Regions from separate parts of the Mesorhizobium sp. M3A.F.Ca.ET.080.04.2.1 genome, predicted to be linked through region 1. Evidence: predicted binding sites of a transcription regulator. Region 1 holds the regulator's gene; each other region holds the start of a gene.

What was found. Region 1 encodes LexA, which represses DNA repair genes until DNA is damaged. Its sites were predicted from a motif close to TGTTCNNNNTGTGTTCNG; they were not measured.
Region 2: the regulator LexA is predicted to act here: its motif matches at 2,042-2,059, upstream of dinB (DNA polymerase IV).
Region 3: the regulator LexA is predicted to act here: its motif matches at 2,716-2,733, upstream of EJ074_RS07210 (ATP-dependent helicase).
Region 4: the regulator LexA is predicted to act here: its motif matches at 3,092-3,109, upstream of uvrA (excinuclease ABC subunit UvrA).

What each region holds. Positions count from the first base shown of each region.
Region 1 is NZ_CP034451.1:454,751-459,554, forward strand. It holds gene EJ074_RS02040 (ComEC/Rec2 family competence protein) at 1-1,582, shown strand, start outside; gene lexA (transcriptional repressor LexA) at 1,576-2,316, opposite strand; gene glp (gephyrin-like molybdotransferase Glp) at 2,434-3,639, opposite strand; gene moaC (cyclic pyranopterin monophosphate synthase MoaC) at 3,640-4,119, opposite strand; gene trpC (indole-3-glycerol phosphate synthase TrpC) at 4,121-4,804, opposite strand, start outside.
Region 2 is NZ_CP034451.1:1,267,817-1,272,620, reverse strand. It holds gene EJ074_RS06165 (SRPBCC family protein) at 2-445, opposite strand; gene dinB (DNA polymerase IV) at 705-1,970, opposite strand; gene EJ074_RS06155 (cupin domain-containing protein) at 2,261-2,641, opposite strand; gene EJ074_RS06150 (hypothetical protein) at 3,062-3,253, shown strand; gene EJ074_RS29610 (hypothetical protein) at 3,380-3,655, opposite strand; gene EJ074_RS06140 (polymerase) at 4,021-4,254, shown strand; gene EJ074_RS06130 (hypothetical protein) at 4,468-4,698, shown strand; gene EJ074_RS06125 (pilus assembly protein) at 4,783-4,804, opposite strand, start outside.
Region 3 is NZ_CP034451.1:1,459,367-1,464,170, reverse strand. It holds gene EJ074_RS07215 (hypothetical protein) at 259-543, opposite strand; gene EJ074_RS07210 (ATP-dependent helicase) at 620-2,701, opposite strand; gene EJ074_RS29640 (hypothetical protein) at 2,906-3,073, opposite strand; gene EJ074_RS07205 (hypothetical protein) at 3,208-3,390, shown strand; gene EJ074_RS07200 (LysR substrate-binding domain-containing protein) at 3,715-4,683, opposite strand; gene EJ074_RS29635 (hypothetical protein) at 4,795-4,804, shown strand, end outside.
Region 4 is NZ_CP034451.1:6,149,583-6,154,386, forward strand. It holds gene uvrA (excinuclease ABC subunit UvrA) at 29-2,950, opposite strand; gene EJ074_RS29375 (hypothetical protein) at 3,856-4,080, opposite strand; gene EJ074_RS29380 (ATP-dependent Clp protease proteolytic subunit) at 4,204-4,804, opposite strand, start outside.

The DNA.
Region 1 (4,804 bases):
GCGCGAGACCATTGCCGATCACATCAGAAGCACCGTCGGCGGTCCCGAAGGCGAGATCGCGGCGGCGCTGATCGTTGGCGTTCGCGCCGGCATTCCAGAAGACATCAACGAGGCGGTGCGAAGGACCGGCATCTACCACATCATCTCGATTTCGGGACTGCACATGGCGCTGGTCGCCGGCACGATCATGCTTTTGCTGCGCGGCGCCTTCGCGCTGCTTCCCGATTTCTCTTCCCGCCGGCCGGTCAAGAAATATGCTGCGGCGATCGCGCTGCTGTCGATTGCAGCCTATCTGGTCATTTCCGGCATCGTTGTGGCCGCCGAACGAAGCTTCATCATGCTGGCGGTGATGCTGGTTGCCGTTGTCTTCGACCGGGCGGCGCTGACCATGCGCAACCTGGCGATTTCGGCAATCGCGGTGATCGTGGTTTCGCCGCATGAAGTGGTCGGCCCAAGTTTTCAGATGTCGTTCGCCGCGACCGCCGCCCTTGTCGGCGCCTATGCCGGTTGGGCTGACTACCGCGCCGACAAAGTGAGAGCGCCACCGGCAAAGCGCTCGTTTCTCGGATACCTGTCCCGGAAGCTGGCGGTTGGCGTGGGCGGCGGCGCGATGACATCAATCATCGCCGGAAGCGCAACGGCGCTGTTTGCCATCTGGCATTTCCAGCGCGTATCGCCGCTCAGCCTGCTGGCCAATCTGGCAGTGATGCCGATCGTCTCGCTGGTTGTCATGCCGTTCGCGGTCTTCAGCGTGCTGATGATGCCGTTCGGCTTCGACGGGCCTTTCCTCTATGTGATGGGCAAAGGCCTGACGGCGATGGTCGCCATCTCGGGATGGTTTTCCGAACGTTCACCAGTGGATGCAGTGGGGTTGATCTCGATACAGTCTGTGCTGCTGGCGACGGTCGCGCTGGTCATCGCGACCATGGCGACCACCTGGCTCAGGCTCGGCGCCGTTCCCTTCGCGATTGCGGCCTTGTTGGCCATTCCGCATGTCCGTACCCCGGATGTGCTCATCTCCGAGGATGCGCATCTGGTTGCGATGCCGATCGGCGGCGGCGAACTCGCCATCAATCGAGCAAGCTCGAACGAGTTCATAACCGACAACTGGAAACGGGCGCTGCTGGCCGAAACGATCGTGCCGCCCGAGACATTCGCAAACGGGACGACGGACATCGCCGATCCTGTCGACCTGCCGCCGGGTTCGCCCTTCTATTGCACCGGCGACCTCTGCATCGGCCGGCATCCTTCCGGTGCGATCGTCGCGCTCGCAGAGAATCGCGACAGCGCCAAGCCGGCCTGCGGCTTCGCCGATCTCATCGTCATCAATGACGCCACGGCCTACAATCCTTGCCGGGATCCCCGAATCCTCGTCGTGACCAAGCGGCAATTGGCACGCGACGGAAGCGCTGCCGTCTTCTTCGACCCGCAATCGGCAACCGCGCGAGCCGAGATTCAGTATGCCGTCCACAGGCCCTATCGGCCCTGGCATGAGCAGCGAAAATACTCGCGCGAGGCAAGGGGGCTGCCGCCTTACAAGCGGCCCGAAAAGCCCGACGCCAAGCCACAAACCGCTCAGTAACGGCGGATCAGCCCGACGAGCCTGCCCTGAACCTTGACCCGGTCCGGCCCGAAGATGCGGGTCTCATAGGCCGGATTGGCGGCTTCCAGCGCAATCGAAGCGCCCTTGCGGCGGAAGCGCTTCAACGTCGCTTCCTCATCATCGACCAGCGCCACAACGATCTCACCGGGGCTCGCCGTATTGGCGTTGCGGATGATGACCGTATCGCCGTCGAAGATGCCGGCCTCGATCATCGAGTCGCCTTTGACTTCCAAGGCATAGTGCTCGCCGCCGGCGATCATGTCCGGCGGCACTGTGATCGAATGCGTCTGGTGCTGGATGGCGTCGATCGGCACACCGGCGGCGATACGGCCCATCACCGGAATGGACACCGCCGAAACAGCGTCATCGTCATTGCTGGGTGCGGGTGTGCGCGAGGGCGCCGCCGGCTTGATCTGCCGGCCGAGATTGCCTTGTCCGAGGCTTCCCTGGATGACGCTCGGCGAAAACTTCTTGGCGGCGTTGAGGCCGGGCGCGATCGAATCGGGCAGCCGCAGCACTTCGAGCGCGCGCGCCCGGTTCGGCAGCCGGCGTATGAAGCCGCGCTCTTCCAGCGCCGTGATCAGCCGATGGATGCCCGACTTCGAGGCAAGGTCGAGCGCCTCCTTCATCTCGTCGAAAGACGGCGGAATGCCGCTTTCCTTGAGCCGTTCATGGATGAACATCAGCAGTTCATGTTGTTTACGCGTCAGCATGGCGGCCCCCAACGGGTTCTGGAACCAGAATCGGAAAAACAAACCCAGAACAAACACTATCTGTTCCAGTTGTGTTCCGCAACCGTTTAAAGTTTAATGAATGTGTTGACGTTTTGTTCAGCGTAGCATCAGCACGCTGCATGCGGCGCCGGCTTCAGCTGCCGGCGCAAAAGGTTCGCGCACGATCAAGCCGTTGGCATCGGCCAGCATTCTCAGCATCGAGGAATCCTGGATGCCGAACGGAGTCGCAACCAACGCTCCGCGATCGTCGCGCACAACGGCACGCACATAGTCCTGCCTGACATCGTTGGCCCGCAATGCGGCGCCCAGCCGAGCCCTGCGAACGTCCTGGCTGAAGCTGCGGCCTGCGAGGCGCGCCAGAAGCGGCTTCACGAACAGCTGCGAGCAGACAAGGCTTGCGACCGGATTCCCAGGCAGGCCGATGCAGCGGGTATTGCCGAGGCGGCCGAACATCAATGGCTTGCCGGGCCGCATGGCGATTTTCCAGAAATCGAGCTGCATGCCTTCGCCGGTCAGCACGCCATGGATCAGATCGTGGTCGCCGACCGAGGCGCCGCCGAGCGTCACGATGACATCGGCGCCGGCCGCTACGGCCTTCCTGACCAGAGCTGCGATCGCTTCGTGCCGGTCCGCGGCGATGCCGAGGTCGAGCGCGCGTGCTCCAACCGATTGCGCCACGGCGGCGACACCATAGGCGTTGGACGAGATGATCTGGTCGGGTCCAAGTTCGCTGCCGGGCGGCTGCAATTCGTCGCCGGTGGCGATGATCGCGACCAGCGGCCGCCGGACGACATTGACATTTGCATGATTGGCAGATGCCGCGAGTGAAAGTGCTGCCGGATCGAGCAGGCGACCTTTCTCGAGCAGCATGTCGCCCTGGCCGAAGTCCAGTCCGCGGAGGCGGATATTGCGGCCCGCTTTGGTCGGTTCGGTCACCTCGATGCTGCCGCCACCGATGTCGCGCACGTTCTCCTGGATGACAATCGTGTCGGCGCCTTCGGGGACTGGTGCGCCCGTAAAGATCCGGACGGCCTCGCCCTGGCCGACTGACCCCGCGAAGCCGCGCCCGGCGGATGCCATGCCGATCACGGAGAGACGCGCCGGCACCGACGCCACATCCGCGGAGCGTGCGGCATAGCCGTCCATTGCGGAAGCATCGAAGGGCGGTTGGGTGCGCAGCGCCAGCACCGGCTCGGCCAGCACACGGCCTGCCGCATCGGCGAGCGGAACGCTTTCACCCGGCAGTGGCGCGGCGCCTTCCAGCAGGCGTTCGAGCGCCTCCGCGACTGGCACCAACGCCATTTAGGCACCTGCCTTGTAGTCGCCCGACTTGCCGCCAGTCTTCTCGACCAGCCGTATGCCGGAAATCACCATGGCGCGGTCGGCCGCCTTGGCCATGTCGTAGATAGTGAGGCAGGCGACCGATGCCGCGGTCAGCGCTTCCATCTCCACACCTGTCTTGCCGGTGACTCGGGCAAGCGCTGTGACCTTCAGGCCTGGAAGCGAACGGTCTGGCTCGATGTCGACGGCAACCTTGGTCAGAAGGAGCGGATGGCAGAGCGGCACAAGCTCATGCGTCTTCTTGGCCGCCATGATGCCGGCGATGCGGGCCGTGCCCAGCACATCGCCCTTCTTTGCGTCGCCGGCCAGGATCATGTCCAGGGTTTCGGGCCGCATGAAGACGAAGCCTTCGGCGATTGCCGTGCGTGTCGTCTCGGCCTTGTCGCCGACATCGACCATGTTGGCTTCGCCCTTGGCGCTCAGATGGGTGAGGGCGGCCATCTCAAACAGCCTCGGCAGGCGCCTTGCCGGTGAGCAACAGCTGCGTTGCCGCCGCCACGTCATCCTGCCGCATGAGGCTCTCGCCGACGAGGAAAGTGCCGATGCCGCTCTCTTCCATCCGACGGCAGTCCTGATGGGTGAAGATGCCGCTTTCGCTGACCAGCAGCCGCTCGGCCGGCACCATGGCTGCAAGCCGCTCGGATACCTCGAGGCTGGTCTCGAACGTCCTTAGGTTGCGATTGTTGATGCCGATCAGCCGGGACTTAAGCGCGAGCGCACGCTCCATTTCTTTTTCGTCATGCACCTCGACCAGGGCATCCATGCCAAGTCCGAAAGCCGTCGCTTCCAGTTCGCGGGCCAGCGCATCATCGACGCTTGCCATGATGATCAGGATCGCGTCGGCGCCCAAGGCGCGCGCCTCGTAGACCTGATAGGGATCGAACAGGAAATCCTTGCGCAGGGCAGGTAGCGCGACGGCCGCCCGTGCGGCGGTCAGAAATCCTGGCGCGCCCTGGAAGGACGGACCGTCGGTGAGCACCGAGAGGCAGGCCGCTCCGCCTTGCTGATAGGCCCTGGCGAGTGCGGGCGGGTCGAAGTCGGCCCGGATCAGACCCTTCGAGGGACTGGCCTTCTTGATCTCGGCAATCAGCGCGAAGCCACCGGCCTTCCGCCTCGCCTCGAGCGC
Region 2 (4,804 bases), 810 kb from region 1:
TCTACTGATTGATCTCGGGCTCGACCAGCCGCGCCAGGTTCTTCAGCGATTCCTGCCAGCCGAGATAGCAGGCCTCGGCCGGAATGGCGTCGGGAATGCCGGCCTGGGTGATGTTCAGCTCGGTGCCGACCGAGACCTTCTTCAGCTCCACGGTCACCTGCATCTCGCCGGGCAGGTTGGGGTCGTCGAACTTGTCGGTGTAGCGCACGAGCTCGCCCGGAACGAGCTCGACATAGTCGCCGCCGAACGAATGGCCGTCGCCCGTGGTGAAGTTGCGGAAGGACATCCTGAACGTGCCGCCGACCTTGGCCTCCAGGTGATGCACCGTGCAGGTGAAACCGTTCGGCGGCAGCCATTTCGCCAGCGCGTCCGCCTCGATGAAGGCGCGGTAGACTTTCTCGGGCCTTGTTGCCAGGACGCGGTGCAGGCAGACAGTGCTTGGCATATCGTTTCTCCTGTTGATTGCCGGTCTATGCTCCAAGGACGAGCGAGGCTTGGCAAGACCGACATGGGGGCGGAATTTTTTGAGTGTACTGCCAGGCGAAAGCGGCGGAGCGCGTGATCTCCCCGCTCGAGGGGGAGATGCCGGGCAGGCCAGAGCGGCCCGACCGGACTCGGCCTGATTGGAGGTCGGCGTTCCACGCGCGAGGACCCCCTCTGACCGCTTCGCGGTCATCTCCCCCTCGAGAGGGGAGATCAAGCGCTCACAGCTCCTTCTCGGCCAGTTCCCTGAATTCGTCCGGCACCGAGCGCGCCGCCTCCAGCGCCGCCGTGCCGTAGCCGACGGCCTGGCGGCCGAAGCGCAGGCGGATCTTGTCGACGGCGCGGTCGGCGCCGAAGCGGGCGAGCCCGCTGCGGCTGCCGGGCTTAAGCTTCTCGTCGGCCAGCCCGAGCGGCAGTTCGAGCTGCAGCTCCGGCGTCTCCTCCAGATGCGAGACCGAGATCGCCAGCAGCGAGATCTCCTTTTCTCGCGCGTTGGCGGCCAGCACGCCGCGCACCAGCTCCTCGGCGATTTCGGCCAGCATGTTGGTTGCCGCTATCGGCTGCTCCAGCGTTACCGAGCGGGTGACCGCGCGCATGTCGGCGAAGCGCACGCGCACCGTCACCGTGCGTCCGGGCCGGTTCTTGGCGCGCAAGCGGCTGGCGACGCGGTCGGCCAGATGCAGCAGCGTCGGCACGAAGACGCTGGGCAGCGCCGGCTTGCGGCCGAGCGCCGACTGCGCACCGGCCGAAATTGCGCGCCGGTGCGTCTCCAGCCGGCGCGGGTCGCGGTTCCAGGCAAGTGCTGCCAGCTTCTGCCCGGCGGCGTGGCCGATCAGCCGCTCCAGCGCGCCGCTATGCGTGCGCGCCAGCTGCCCGATCGTCTCGACGCCGATCTCGGCCAACCTTGCCCTGGTCGCCGGTCCGACGCCCCACATCAGCGACACCGGCAAATCGTGCAGGAACTCGATCTCGGTGCCGGGCTCGACCACCACCAGCCCGTCCGGTTTGGCCACCTGCGAGGCGATCTTGGCGAGATGCTTGGTGCGGGCCACGCCGATCGAGATCGGCAGGCCGAGCTCGGCCTTGACGCGGCGGCGGATGGTCCTGGCGATCTCCTCCGGCGGCCCGAACAGATGCGTGCAGCCGGCGACGTCGGCGAACGCCTCGTCGATCGAGATGCGCTCGACCAGGGGCGTAAAGTCGTCGAGCACCTTGATGGCCGCGTCGCCGAGGCGCTGATACTCGCTGAAGCGGCCGCCGACGAAGATCAACTGCGGACAAAGCTCGCGCGCCTTGCGGCCGGGCATGCCGCCGCGCACGCCGAAAATCTTCGCCTCGTAGGAGGCGGCGAGCACTACGCCGCCGCCGACGGCGATCGGCTTGCCTCTGAGCGACGGGTCGAGCAGTTGCTCGACCGAGGCATAGAAGGCGTCGAGGTCGGCATGCAGGATGGTGGCGGCGCCGGCGGTGGCGTTCGTGGCAGGCATCCCGCGCTCCCGGCTCCATCGCCGCACCGCATCGCAGCATTAGTAGCGACTGTTGCAAGAGGGATATTTACCAGAACATAATGAGAACAAAACCGGTCTGCTTGTCAAGTTGCCGTGTGGCGCCAGCCGTCTTCCCCTTGCGGGGGAGATGTCGCCGAAGGCGACAGAGGGGGTCGTCGCGCGTCAAGCGCCGACCTCCTTCGCCCCCGCAATAGGCCGAGCCCAGTCGCACCGACCCCTTCTGGCCGCTTCGCGGCCATCTCCCCCTCGAGCGGGAGATAACCGGCGCGCTATGCCGGCTTGGCGTATTGCTCGGCGCTCAGGACCTCGATGCATTGGAAAGGCTGGTTGCCTTCCACCCAGGCGTCGTGGCCGGGCGGGATGGTGTAGGACGAGCCGGCCTCGAAGGTCTTTTGCGTTCCGTCGGTCATGCGGATGGTGATCTTTCCGGATACGACATAGCCGACATGCGAGACCTGGCAGCTCTCGGTCTTGACCACCGGCTTCACGCATTCGGACCAGCTCCAGCCGGGCTGCATATTCATTCGTGCCAGGGAGTAGCCCGGCAACCGCACGATCTCGACACGCGTCTTGGCGGGCGAGCGGACCTCGTCGGGATTGTCGTGCGACTTGGACTCCAATTTGCTGACGGTCATTGCGGTTTCGGCCATGGCACTCTCTCCCCTAGCAAAAGCGGCGCCTGACGCAGCGATCGCCGGCGACCGCTGCCCGACTCATACGCCCGCTCATGAGAAATTGCTAATATAGTTGGGGAGCGTCACGGCTCCTCTCAATTTTTTGATTGCATCTTATCCGAAGTTAATGCGCAATCGGATTGTTCGATGCTTTCCTGGCCCTCGCGCTGGCACGACGATGGTTGAGGGACCATCCGTTCCCGCCCGAAAGGGAGGATTCGATGCACCCTCGACGAACAGTCTGGGCGACACCGTCGCAGCCCACGCAATCCCCGATCAGGACGATCCCGAACTTGGTCGGGCGCGCGCCGCGCGTCAGGCCGGGCGAGACGTAGCCGGGCGGGGGAAAAGACCATTGGGCGCAGGATAATCAACGAACAACCTGGGAGGAAACCGATGCTTCATGAGGCTCCGAAAACGGATGCCCGTCCGCCGGTCATTGCTGCCCGGCGGGCTCCGCCGGCGCTGCGCCAGTGCTGCGACAACTACATTTGCCCCACCTGCAGCCAGGTGGTCGAACTGACCGATTTCCGCCAGGTGGTCTGGCATCAGCAGCCCGGCCATCAACCCATGCAATTGGAGGACTGATCGGGCCGAGTGCGGGAAGGCTGCCCGGACGTTTCTGTTGCGAAAAAAGGGCCCGCGCTCGAGGCGCGGGCCGAGTTTGAGTAGCCGGTATATCAACGCAACCCGGCACGATTGGTTGCGCCGCTATCAGCCGCCGTTGGCCGGTGCTGGTGCCGGCGCCGGTGCAGGCGCGGCCGGGGCTGGCGCCGGGGTGGTCGTCGGCGCGGAAGGCGTCTCCACCTTGGGCGCCTCGACCTTCGGCGTGTCGAGCTTGACATTGACGTCTGTCGAGCCGCCGCCGCCACCGCCGATATTGATGACGCCGGTGAAGAACAGCAGCACCAGGATCGCGACGATGGCGAGCACGACCGCGATGGCAGTGCCGCCGCTCCCGCTGTTCACAACTGTAGGTCCGTCGGCCATGACTTCCTCTCCTTTTGCCGATTTCGATGCTGGCCAACGGAGCCAAAGGATGATTGTTCCGGCGCTCGGGCCACGGTCCATGGCGCCCCTGGGACTGAAGTCTCACCCTGCGACGCAGAGGCCCGAAATGCCGGATTTGTTGAAACAACCTACGCGGCAAATCATTGGGCCGCAGACCGTCGAGCACAGTCCCTTCATCGGCGGTTGACCACGAGGTGCCCGCCATTTCCTGCGATATGGCGGGCATCTCCTCACAGCATTTGCGGCCGGGCGCAGTCGCTTCGTGTCGCGGAAATGCGGCTAAAACAGATGGTTAGAGCCGGATGCCGATGTCGATTTGAGGCATCCTGCGTCAGGAGCGCTCCATGCAACCGGGCGAAATGATCGCGAACGCCTTCGCCGTTCTCCTGCTGGCGGGATTGATCGCCGGCATCTTTCTCGCCTTCGGCAGGCCGCTCTGGCCGGAGCCCGGCGCGCAGATGGTGGTCCTGCTTCCCGTCGATCCGTCGACGACCGGCTCCATGCGCCAGTCCTGCATGGAACCGTGCCTGCCGTTCCACTTCGATCTCAGCCATGCGCCGGCGCGGCCGCAGCGCTAAAAGCGCCTCGCGCTGACACGGATCCAGGCGATACGCTTTGGGTCTTTGTTTTTATGCATGTCGTTTTCGCAAAACCGCTGCACACTTTCGCGCGACATGCAGTGATGCACGTCGCCCGGAACCGCTGCGCATTTCCGTGACCGCGACGCGCGGGAACCGCTTCGCCCATCGCGCCGTTGATTCGCGGAAGGGATGTTGTGGGCGGAGGCCGCCATGGACAACTTCGAACTCATCGATCTTCTCTGCGTCGTCGACGCCTGCGCCAGCGATCGCTCGGCCGGGCGCCTCGTCTCGATGTCCAAGGCAGTCGAGGAACTGCGCGTGCTGACCGGCGATTTCGTCTCCTCGGACGAGGCGGCCGTGAACGCCCTGAGCCAAGTGGCCTTGCAGCGCGGCTGCGCGGTGCTGTTCGACGAACAGCCGGGCGCGGATATCGTGGCGTGACACAACAGACCACGCCGGCGATCTATGTGAGACGATCCGCTCTGGCCGCTTCGCGGCCATCTCGCTCGAGAGGGAGATCAGCGATCACTTGGCCAGCGTGATCATC
Region 3 (4,804 bases), 1.0 Mb from region 1:
CTGGGCACGCCCCGCCGAACTTGCCGGTCTGCAATCCTGCAAGTCGTTGCGAGCCGCAGACCCTGTCCTGAAGATCGGCCGCCATGGCGAGTATAACCGTCTTCGGATCTGCCCATTGTACCAGGACCTGCAAACGCAAATGAACAGCGCAATCGAAGGTTCCATCGCTCGCGCCGAAGATGACGGGCGTCTTTCCGAACGCGAAGTGAATACGCGATAAAAACACCCCCGACCGGATATATGGAAGTCTATATTAGTCTATTCGGTCGCGCTCTCGGTGCGCGTCACCAGGTAGTCGGTAGAAGTCGCGTGAGAGCCGTTGCCGCGGGTGACGCGTACCACGGCGACACCCTGGCCGGAGGCGAGGCCCTTTACCGTTCGACACCTGCCGATCATATTTGTGCCCTCGAGCCGGGCGAGCAGGGCGGCGGCGCATTGGTTCATCCCGCCATAGATGGCCGGCCGCGTCTCAGCCCGGTGACAGGACTGCATGTCGGGGCTGCAAGAAAGCAGGATCAGCGCCACTACAGCTGTCGGCTCCATCGACGCGCTCCGTTGATGGGCGAAGAACGCCGATCCGGGCCTTTGGTTGCCGCATGGCCGTGCCGAAACTGGAAGCCTATTTCCACATGCCGCGCATGCGAGCGCCGAGATCGACCTTGACCGCAGGCCTGGCGCGCGGGTCGTTGGTCATCCGCGCGCTGGCCCAGGACGACTGCTCGAAGGCGGCAAGCATCGAGGCCGGGATGAAGCGGGTGCGCGAGGCGTAGACGTGGCGGTCGCCGCGCGCCGGCTGGTTATGCGGGTAGAACCGCTGCGGCACGACAAGGTGCAGGCTGTCCTTGGCCCGCGTCATCGCCACATAGAGAAGCCTGCGTTCCTCCTCGATGTCTTCCTTGGTGCCGACGCCGAGATCGGCCGGGATGCAGCCGTCGACCGTGTTGAGCAGGAAGACGTTCTTCCACTCCTGGCCCTTGGCCGAATGGATGGTCGACAGGATCAGGTAATCCTCGTCGCGGTGCGGCGGGCCGGCCTGGTCGCTGGTGGCGTCCGGCGGGTCGAGCGTCAACTCGGTCAGGAAACGTTCGCGCGAGGGATAGCCGGACGCGATCTGCTCCAGCTGCAGCAGGTCCGCGCGGCGCGTGATCGCATCCTCGTGAATGCGTTCAAGATGCGGCTCGTACCAGAGCCGGACCCGTTCGAGGTCGGCCGGCCATTTAGCGCCGGCCCTGAGACTGCTGTAGATACCGAGAAAGACCGGCCAATCTTCAGCCGCGCGCTGCGGCGGCCGGAAGCGGGCGAGGCCCATCGTCTCGTCCAGCGACGTCGCCATCGCCTCGATGATCTGCGAAGCGGCGGACGGACCGATGCCCGGCATCAACTGCAGCACGCGGAAGCCGGCGACGCGGTCGCGCGGGTTCTCGGCAAAGCGCAGCATCGCCAGCATGTCCTTGACGTGGGCGGCGTCGAGGAATTTCAGCCCGCCGAATTTCACGAAAGGGATATTGCGGCGCGTGAGCTCGACCTCCAGCGGCCCGCTGTGATGCGAGGCGCGGAAGAGCACGGCCTGCGCCTTCAGCGCCGTGCCGGCCTCGCGCTCGGCCAGGATCGCCTGGCAGACGTAATCGGCCTGCTCGGCCTCGTCGCGCACGCTGACCAGTTGCGGCTTGTGCGACGATCTGCGCTCGGTCCACAGGTTCTTGGTGAAGCGCTCGGTGGCTTCGCCGATCACCGCATTGGCGGCGGCAAGGATGGTCTCGGTCGAGCGGTAGTTGCGCTCCAGCATCACGACCGAGGCGCCTTGCGCGAACTGCTTTGGGAAATCCAGGATGTTGCGCACTTCGGCGGCACGGAAGGAATAGATCGACTGGGCGTCGTCGCCCACCACCGTCAGCCCGGCGCCATCCGGCTTCAATGCCAGGAGAATAGAGGCCTGCAGCCGGTTGGTGTCCTGGTATTCATCGACCAGCACGTGATCGAAGCGGGAGCCGAGATGCGCCGCGATCTCCGGCTCCGCCGCCATCTGCGCCCAGTAGAGCAAGAGGTCGTCGTAATCGAGCACGTTCTGCGCCTGCTTGGCCTCGACATAGGCCGCGAACAGGGCCTTCAGCTGGTCCGTCCAGCCGGCGCACCAGGGAAAGGCGGAGCCCAGCACCTCGCCGAGCGGCGCCTGCGCGTTGACGGCGCGCGAATAGATCTGCAGGCACGTGCCCTTGGTCGGGAAGCGGCTCTCGGTCTTGGAAAATCCGAGTTCGTGCCGGGCCAGATTCATCAGATCGGCCGAATCCTCGCGGTCGTGGATGGTGAAGGCGGGATCGAGCCCGATCTGCTCGGCATAGTCGCGCAGCAGCCTGGCGCCGATGCCGTGGAAGGTGCCGGCCCAGGAGAGCGCGTCGGCGATGATGGCGGCGTCGCGGCCAAGCACCTCGCCGGCGATGCGCTCGACGCGCTTGGCCATCTCGGCCGCGGCACGGCGTGAAAACGTCATCAGCAGGATGCGGCGCGGATCGGCGCCCTTGACGATCAGATGGGCGACGCGATGTGCCAGCGTATTGGTCTTGCCGGAGCCGGCGCCGGCGATCACCAGCAGCGGCGCCGCCACCTTGCCGTCGCCATGCACCACCGCCAGCCGCTGCTCGTCATTCAGCCGCGCGAGATAGGCGGGCGCCTCGAAGGACGAATCACGAGCGGCGATGTTCATCGCCCATCAAGCATCGTTTCCGCTTTGTTCGCAACGGGGATCTCCCTCCTTGAGGGGGAGATGTCGCCAAAGGCGACAGAGGGGGTCGCCGCGCGTGAAGCGCCGGCGCTGTCGTACTTCCGAGAAGGAGCGCCGCGCTCGACGCGAGACGACCCCCTCTGGCCTGTCGGCCATCTCCCCCTCAAGAGGGGAGAACAGCTGTGTCTACCGCTTCGGCTCCACTCCCATCGCCGCCGACTGGCGCCGCAGCGCGCGCCGCTCGTCGCCAGGCATCTCCAGCGGTGCGACGTCGCCGGGCACTTCCTCGATGATCCTCATCGTGACGCGGTAGGCGGTATAGGCGAATAGGCCGGTGAGCAACAGGCGGATCATGACCATCTCCTGATTTGGCTTCGAGCGGGCTCGGTGTTCAACCGGGCATGTGCCGGTTGGTTCCCCGTTCCACGCAACCAAACCGCCAGCGCTTCGTTTGCCCAGTGAAAAGGGGCGAACGAGAGGAGGTCGTCATGAAGAAGCTTCCTGTGCTGCTGGCCTTTGCGGCAGGGCTCGCGCTCGCCGCCTGCGACAACAGCGTGCAACCCACCAAGGCGCCGAGCGACACCGTCGACAAGAATCCTCAGGTCGACAAGAACCCGGTGCCGCAGTCGACCACCGGCGGCGATCAGCCCGGCACGCCACCGAAGCAGTGACGCCGCGCAATCGCCAGCCATAGTCGAATGAAAGTCGCCGGCAAGAGAAAGGCCGGCGCTGCTTGGGAGGAAGCTGGGAAGCGCCGGCCAAGCGGGAAAATCAGGCCCGCCGCACAAAACACCATAGCTGAGTCTTGCCGCCGGGTCAGCGGCGCGCCGCGGAAGACCTGTTGAAGGTGGTCAGAAATTCCAGCGATTGTGTGAAATCTACAACAAATGTCCTGAGCTGGTCCCAGGCATTGGTGCTGCCGGTTCATTGTAGAAGATCGAACACATAGCCTGGTATGCTGTGCGTTCTTGAATGTCTAAACTTGCACGGGTGCCTTACGCCATCGCTGCCCGTCTTACGGGCAGGTTCGTGATCTCGACGTCCAATTGGCGCTGCGTCAGCGCCGCTTCGGCCATGATCCACTGCTTGAACAAGCTCACCTTGCGGGCGCCAATCGCCTTGCCAGGGCAGACGAAATACCAGCCGGCGCTGTTGGGATGGTGCACCGCGAACGGCGCCACCAGCCGCTCGGCGCGGATGTCGCTTGCCATGTAGGCGCGGTTGGCGACCGCAAAGCCCATCCCGGCGTTGGCCGCTTCATAGGACATCATGCAGGAATCGAAATAGATGCTCTTCGCCTCGCCGAGCACGAAGCTCGCGCCGGCGAAGCGCAGCCACGACTGCCAGTTCTGGGTGCAGGTCTCGGAGTGGAGCAGGGTGAAGTGCCTCAAATCGTCGGGCGTCACCCTCGACAGCGGCTTGTTGCCCAGCACCTCGTGGAACAGCTTGCGGCTGCACACCGGGGTCAGGTCCTCCCGGAACAGAAGCTCGGAACTGAGGCCCGGGAAACTGCCGTCGCCATACCGGATCTCCAGATCGTATTCCGAGGTCGCGAATTCATGCGTGGCATAGGATGTCGAGACCCGCATCTCGATCTCGGGATACTGCCGCTGGAAGGCGGAGAGCCGTGGAAACAGCCAGCGCGCGGCAAAGGTCGGCAGCACGCAGATCTTCAGAACATGAGCCTGGGACTGGCCGGTGGCCTCCATATTGGCGGCCACGATGCGCTCTAGAGCCTCGCGTACCTGCGCCACATAGGCCTCGCCCTCCGGCGTCAGCGACACCGCATTGCCGCCGCGCTGGAAAATCTTGAAGCGGAGCTGGTCCTCCAGGCTCTTCACCCGCTGGCTGACTGCCGAAGCGGTGATGAACTGCTCTTCGCCTGCGCGCGTGAAGTTTTTATGCCGTGCGGCACTCTCCACGATTTTCAGTGAATTCAGGTTGACCTGACTGAGCAGACGCACCGGTTTGGACCTTAAGCTGGGCTTAGGCTAGCACCAGCATTCCTAAATTTACAGGGGTAGGGGAATTAATTGACTGTTTACCAAGTGTTGCCCCCAGCTTGGAGAAGTAGAATGAACGCCC
Region 4 (4,804 bases), 470 kb from region 1:
CCAGCAGCGGCCACGGCGACCTTTCCCATCATTCGGCCGCTTCGCGTTTGCCTCCGGGGCGCCGCTCCAGAAGCTCCTTCAGAAATTGCCCGGTATAGCTGCGTTTCTCGCGCACGATCGCTTCCGGCGTGCCGGAGGCGACCAGCTCCCCGCCGCCGTCGCCGCCCTCCGGGCCGAGGTCGAGCACCCAGTCGGCGGTCTTGATGACTTCAAGATTGTGCTCGATCACCACCACCGTGTTGCCCTGGTCGACCAGCTCGTGCAGCACCTCGAGCAGCTTGGCCACGTCGTGGAAGTGCAGGCCGGTGGTCGGCTCGTCGAGAATATAGAGCGTCTTGCCGGTCGCCTTGCGCGACAGCTCCTTGGCGAGCTTGATGCGCTGCGCCTCGCCGCCCGACAGCGTCGTCGCCTGCTGGCCGATATGGATATAGCCGAGGCCGACCTGGTTCAGCGTCTCCAGCTTGTCGCGCACGGCCGGCACAGCCGAGAAGAACTCGACTCCCTCCTCGACCGTCATGTCGAGCACGTCGGCAATCGACTTGCCTTTGAACAGCACGTCCAGCGTCTCGCGGTTGTAGCGCTTGCCGTGGCAGACGTCGCAGGTGACGTAGACGTCGGGCAGGAAGTGCATCTCGATCTTGATAACGCCGTCGCCCTGGCAGGCCTCGCAGCGGCCGCCCTTGACGTTGAAGGAGAAGCGGCCCGGCTGATAGCCGCGTGCCTTCGCCTCCGGCAGCCCGGCGAACCAGTCGCGTATCGGCGTGAAGGCACCCGTGTAGGTCGCCGGGTTGGAGCGCGGCGTGCGGCCGATCGGCGACTGGTCGATGTCGATGACCTTGTCGAGAAACTCCAGCCCTTCGATGCGGTCATGCTCGGCCGGATGCTCGCGCGAGCCCATGATGCGGCGCGACGCGGCCTTGAACAGCGTCTCGATCAGAAAAGTCGACTTGCCGCCGCCGGACACGCCGGTGACCGCGGTGAAGGTGCCGAGCGGGATCTCGGCGGTCACGTTCTTCAGATTGTTGCCGCGCGCGCCGATGACCTTGATGCGCCGGTTCTTCTTGGCCTCGCGGCGCACCGCCGGCGTCGCCACTTCGAGCTCGCCCGACAGATATTTGCCGGTGATCGAGGCCGGCGTCGCCATGATCTGCTGCGGCGTCCCCTGGGCAATGATCTGGCCGCCATGGATGCCGGCCGCCGGGCCGATGTCGACGACATAGTCGGCATGCAGGATCGCGTCCTCGTCATGCTCGACGACGATCACCGTGTTGCCGATGTCGCGAAGGTGCTTCAGCGTGTCGAGCAGTCGCGCATTGTCGCGCTGGTGCAGACCGATCGATGGTTCGTCGAGCACATAGAGGACGCCCGTCAGGCCGGAGCCGATCTGCGAGGCGAGGCGGATGCGCTGGCTTTCGCCGCCGGATAGCGTGCCGGAATTGCGCGACAGCGTCAGGTAATCGAGGCCGACATCGTTGAGGAAGCGCAGCCGCTCGCGGATTTCCTTCAGCACCCGCACCGCGATCTCGTTCTGCTTCTCGCTGAGCTGCGCCGGCAGGTCGGTGAACCACTGGTCGGCCTTGCGGATCGACTGCTCAGTGACTTCGCCAATATGCTTTCCGGCGATCTTCACCGCGAGCGCTTCCGGCTTCAACCTGTAGCCGTTGCAGGCGGGGCAGGGCGTGGCCGACATGAAGCGCTCGATTTCTTCGCGCATCCAGGCGGATTCCGTTTCCTTCCAGCGCCGTTCGAGATTGGGGATGACGCCCTCGAAGGTCTTCGTCGTCTTGTAGGAACGCAACCCGTCGTCATACTGGAAGGTGACTTCCCGCTCCCCCGTGCCTTGCAGCACGGCCTGCTTCGCCGCCGCGCTCAGATCCTTGAACTTGTCGCCGAGCTTGAAGCCGTAGACTTTGCCGAGCGCCTCCAGCGTCTGCACGTAGTAGGGCGAGGTGGACTTCGCCCACGGGCTGATCGCGCCGTCGCGCAGCGAGACATTCTCGTCCGGCACGACGAGATTGGCATCGATGGCGCGCTGGCTGCCCAACCCATCACAAGTCGGGCAGGCGCCGAACGGATTGTTGAACGAGAACAGCCTGGGCTCGATTTCCGGAATGGTGAAGCCGGACACCGGGCAGGCGAATTTTTCCGAGAACATGAGGCGCTCATGCGTCTCGTTCTTCGACTTGTTGACCGAGTCCTCGCCGGTCTGGCTGGCGTCGAGCGGCCGGTCGGCGAACTCGGCCACGGCCAGTCCCTCGGCGAGCTTCAGCGCGGTCTCCATCGAATCCGCAAGCCGCGTCGCGAGATCGCCGCGCACGACGATGCGGTCTACGACGACGTCGATGTCGTGCTTGTATTTCTTGTCCAGCGCCGGCACGTCGGCGATCTCGTAGAAGACGCCGTCGACCTTGACGCGTTGGAAACCCTTCTTCTGCAGTTCCAGCAGTTCCTTGCGGTACTCGCCCTTGCGGCCGCGCACGATCGGCGCCAGCAGGTAGAGGCGCGTGCCTTCCTCCAGCGCCAGCACGCGATCGACCATCTGGCTTACCGTCTGGCTCTCGATAGGCAGGCCGGTGGCCGGCGAGTAGGGAACGCCGACGCGCGCGAACAGCAAGCGCATATAGTCGTAGATCTCGGTGACGGTGCCGACCGTCGAGCGCGGGTTGCGGGAGGTCGTCTTCTGCTCGATCGAGATCGCGGGCGACAGGCCGTCGATCTGGTCGACGTCCGGCTTCTGCATCATTTCCAGGAACTGGCGGGCATAGGCCGACAGGCTTTCGACGTAACGGCGCTGGCCCTCGGCATAGATGGTGTCGAAGGCAAGCGACGACTTGCCGGACCCCGACAGGCCGGTCATGACGATCAGGCTGTCGCGCGGCAGGTCGAGATCCACATTCTTGAGATTGTGTTCGCGCGCCCCGCGAATGGATAGGTATTTATGGTCGGCCATCGCCGGTCGCCGCCTCAGGTCTGGAATTTGCTGGATTGGCGGGTTCGTCCCGGCCATCCCTTATGTAGGTCGTTTCGCTGCAACTTCGAGTGACGCCCAAAAGGGGGGTTTAACCGTCTTTCGCGCGAGCCGGCAAGCGGAAAGAACAAAGGCCGAACAGGCTCCTGACAAAGGCTGTGGAAACGCCCAGTCGCCAAGAGCAGCCTGGCCGCGTTCGACTTACCTGGACGTAAGCTTCAGGCGATCACATTTTTCGGTAACCGGCTATTCAACGGTTGACGTCGCCGACCCAGGGGAGCAGTGTCGAGACGTCAACGAAGCCGGCCGTCTTTCGATGGCCTCGCCACCCAAAGGTGGCTTGCGAGACGCCGCAGGCGATAGCGATTTGTGCTTCAACGACATTGTCGCAACGGACCCAGGAGCGGAGCATGACGCCACCGGACAGTCCCTTGAGGCTCCACGCGTGGATGGAGCCACGGCGGGCATAAGTGCCAGGGTGGGCGTGAGCGCCAACCCGACAAACCGTGACTTGCCGATCCTCTTACAATCAGAGACCATAGTCGGATCGTCGGCTGAACGCCGCGTTGCATCCGAAGCAGAACGCCGGCAGTACACTCCCGGCAAATATTGGATTTCAGATCCATGAAAGCCCCGTCCACCTGCGGAAGCAGTGGCGGGGCTTGCAGTTTGGGTCACCTCACGTCCTCGTCCTTGGGCGCAGCTCCGCGAAGCGGAGCGAAGCCCCAACGATCTAACCCGTGATCTTAGCCGAGGAATGCAACGGAGCAGAATTCTGCATCGGTTCGGGCGGCATGGATCCTCGGGTCTGCGCGCGTCGTTTCGCTCATCGCGTCGCCCGCCGATGACGAACTGAAAAGCGCTTGCGTCAATCGCCGACGCCGGAATCAATGGTTGGGCGGCCTGATGTCGCCCGCGCCCATGTCGATGGTTATGCTGCCGGAAATCCTGACATCGGTATCGCCGATCTTGAAAGTCCCGCCGCTGCCGGCGGGCAGGGCGTCGTCCGGCTCCGGCTCTGCAACCGGCTTGGCGATGCGGTAGTCGCCGCTGACGCCGGGCAGCTTTTGCGTCGTACTTTCATCCGCGAAGGCTGCGGTGCCGGCCATCATCGCGCCTGCGAGCGCGGCAGCCGCAATCAGGGGACTTCTCGACGATCGGATCATGCGCGGACTATAGGGGCGCGCCGCAGGGGAGGCCAGACTGGCGGCGATCAAATCGCCGCGCGCTCACCATCACGCGGCCTTCTTACGGGTATCATAGACATGGTCGACGAGGCCCCAGGTTTTGGCCTCCTCGGCCGTCATGAAATAGTCGCGGTCGAGCGTGCGTTCGACCTCTTCGTAAGTGCGCCCGCAATGCCGGGCATAGAGTTCCGTCATGTGGCGTTTGGTGCGCAGGATGTCCTCGGCATGGCGCTGGATGTCGGAGGCCTGGCCCTGGAAGCCGCCCAGCGGCTGATGCAGCACGATCCTGGTGTTGGGCAGCGCAATGCGCCGTCCGGGTGCGCCCGCCATCAGCAGGAAGGACGCCATCGACGCGGCGAAGCCCATGCAGACCGTCGACACCGGGCAAGAGATGTACTGCATCGTGTCGTAGATGGCGAAGCCGCTGGTCACCACGCCGCCCGGCGAGTTGATGTAGATCGAGATCTCCTTGTCGGGATTGTCGGATTCCAGCGACAAAAGTTGGGCGCAGACCAGCGCCGACACGCCGTCATTGATCTCGCCGTTGATGAAGACAATGCGCTCGCGCAGCAGCCGCGAGAAGATGTCGAAGGCGCGTTCGCCGCGGGTCGACTGCTCGATAACCATCGGCACCAGATTGGCAAGGGCG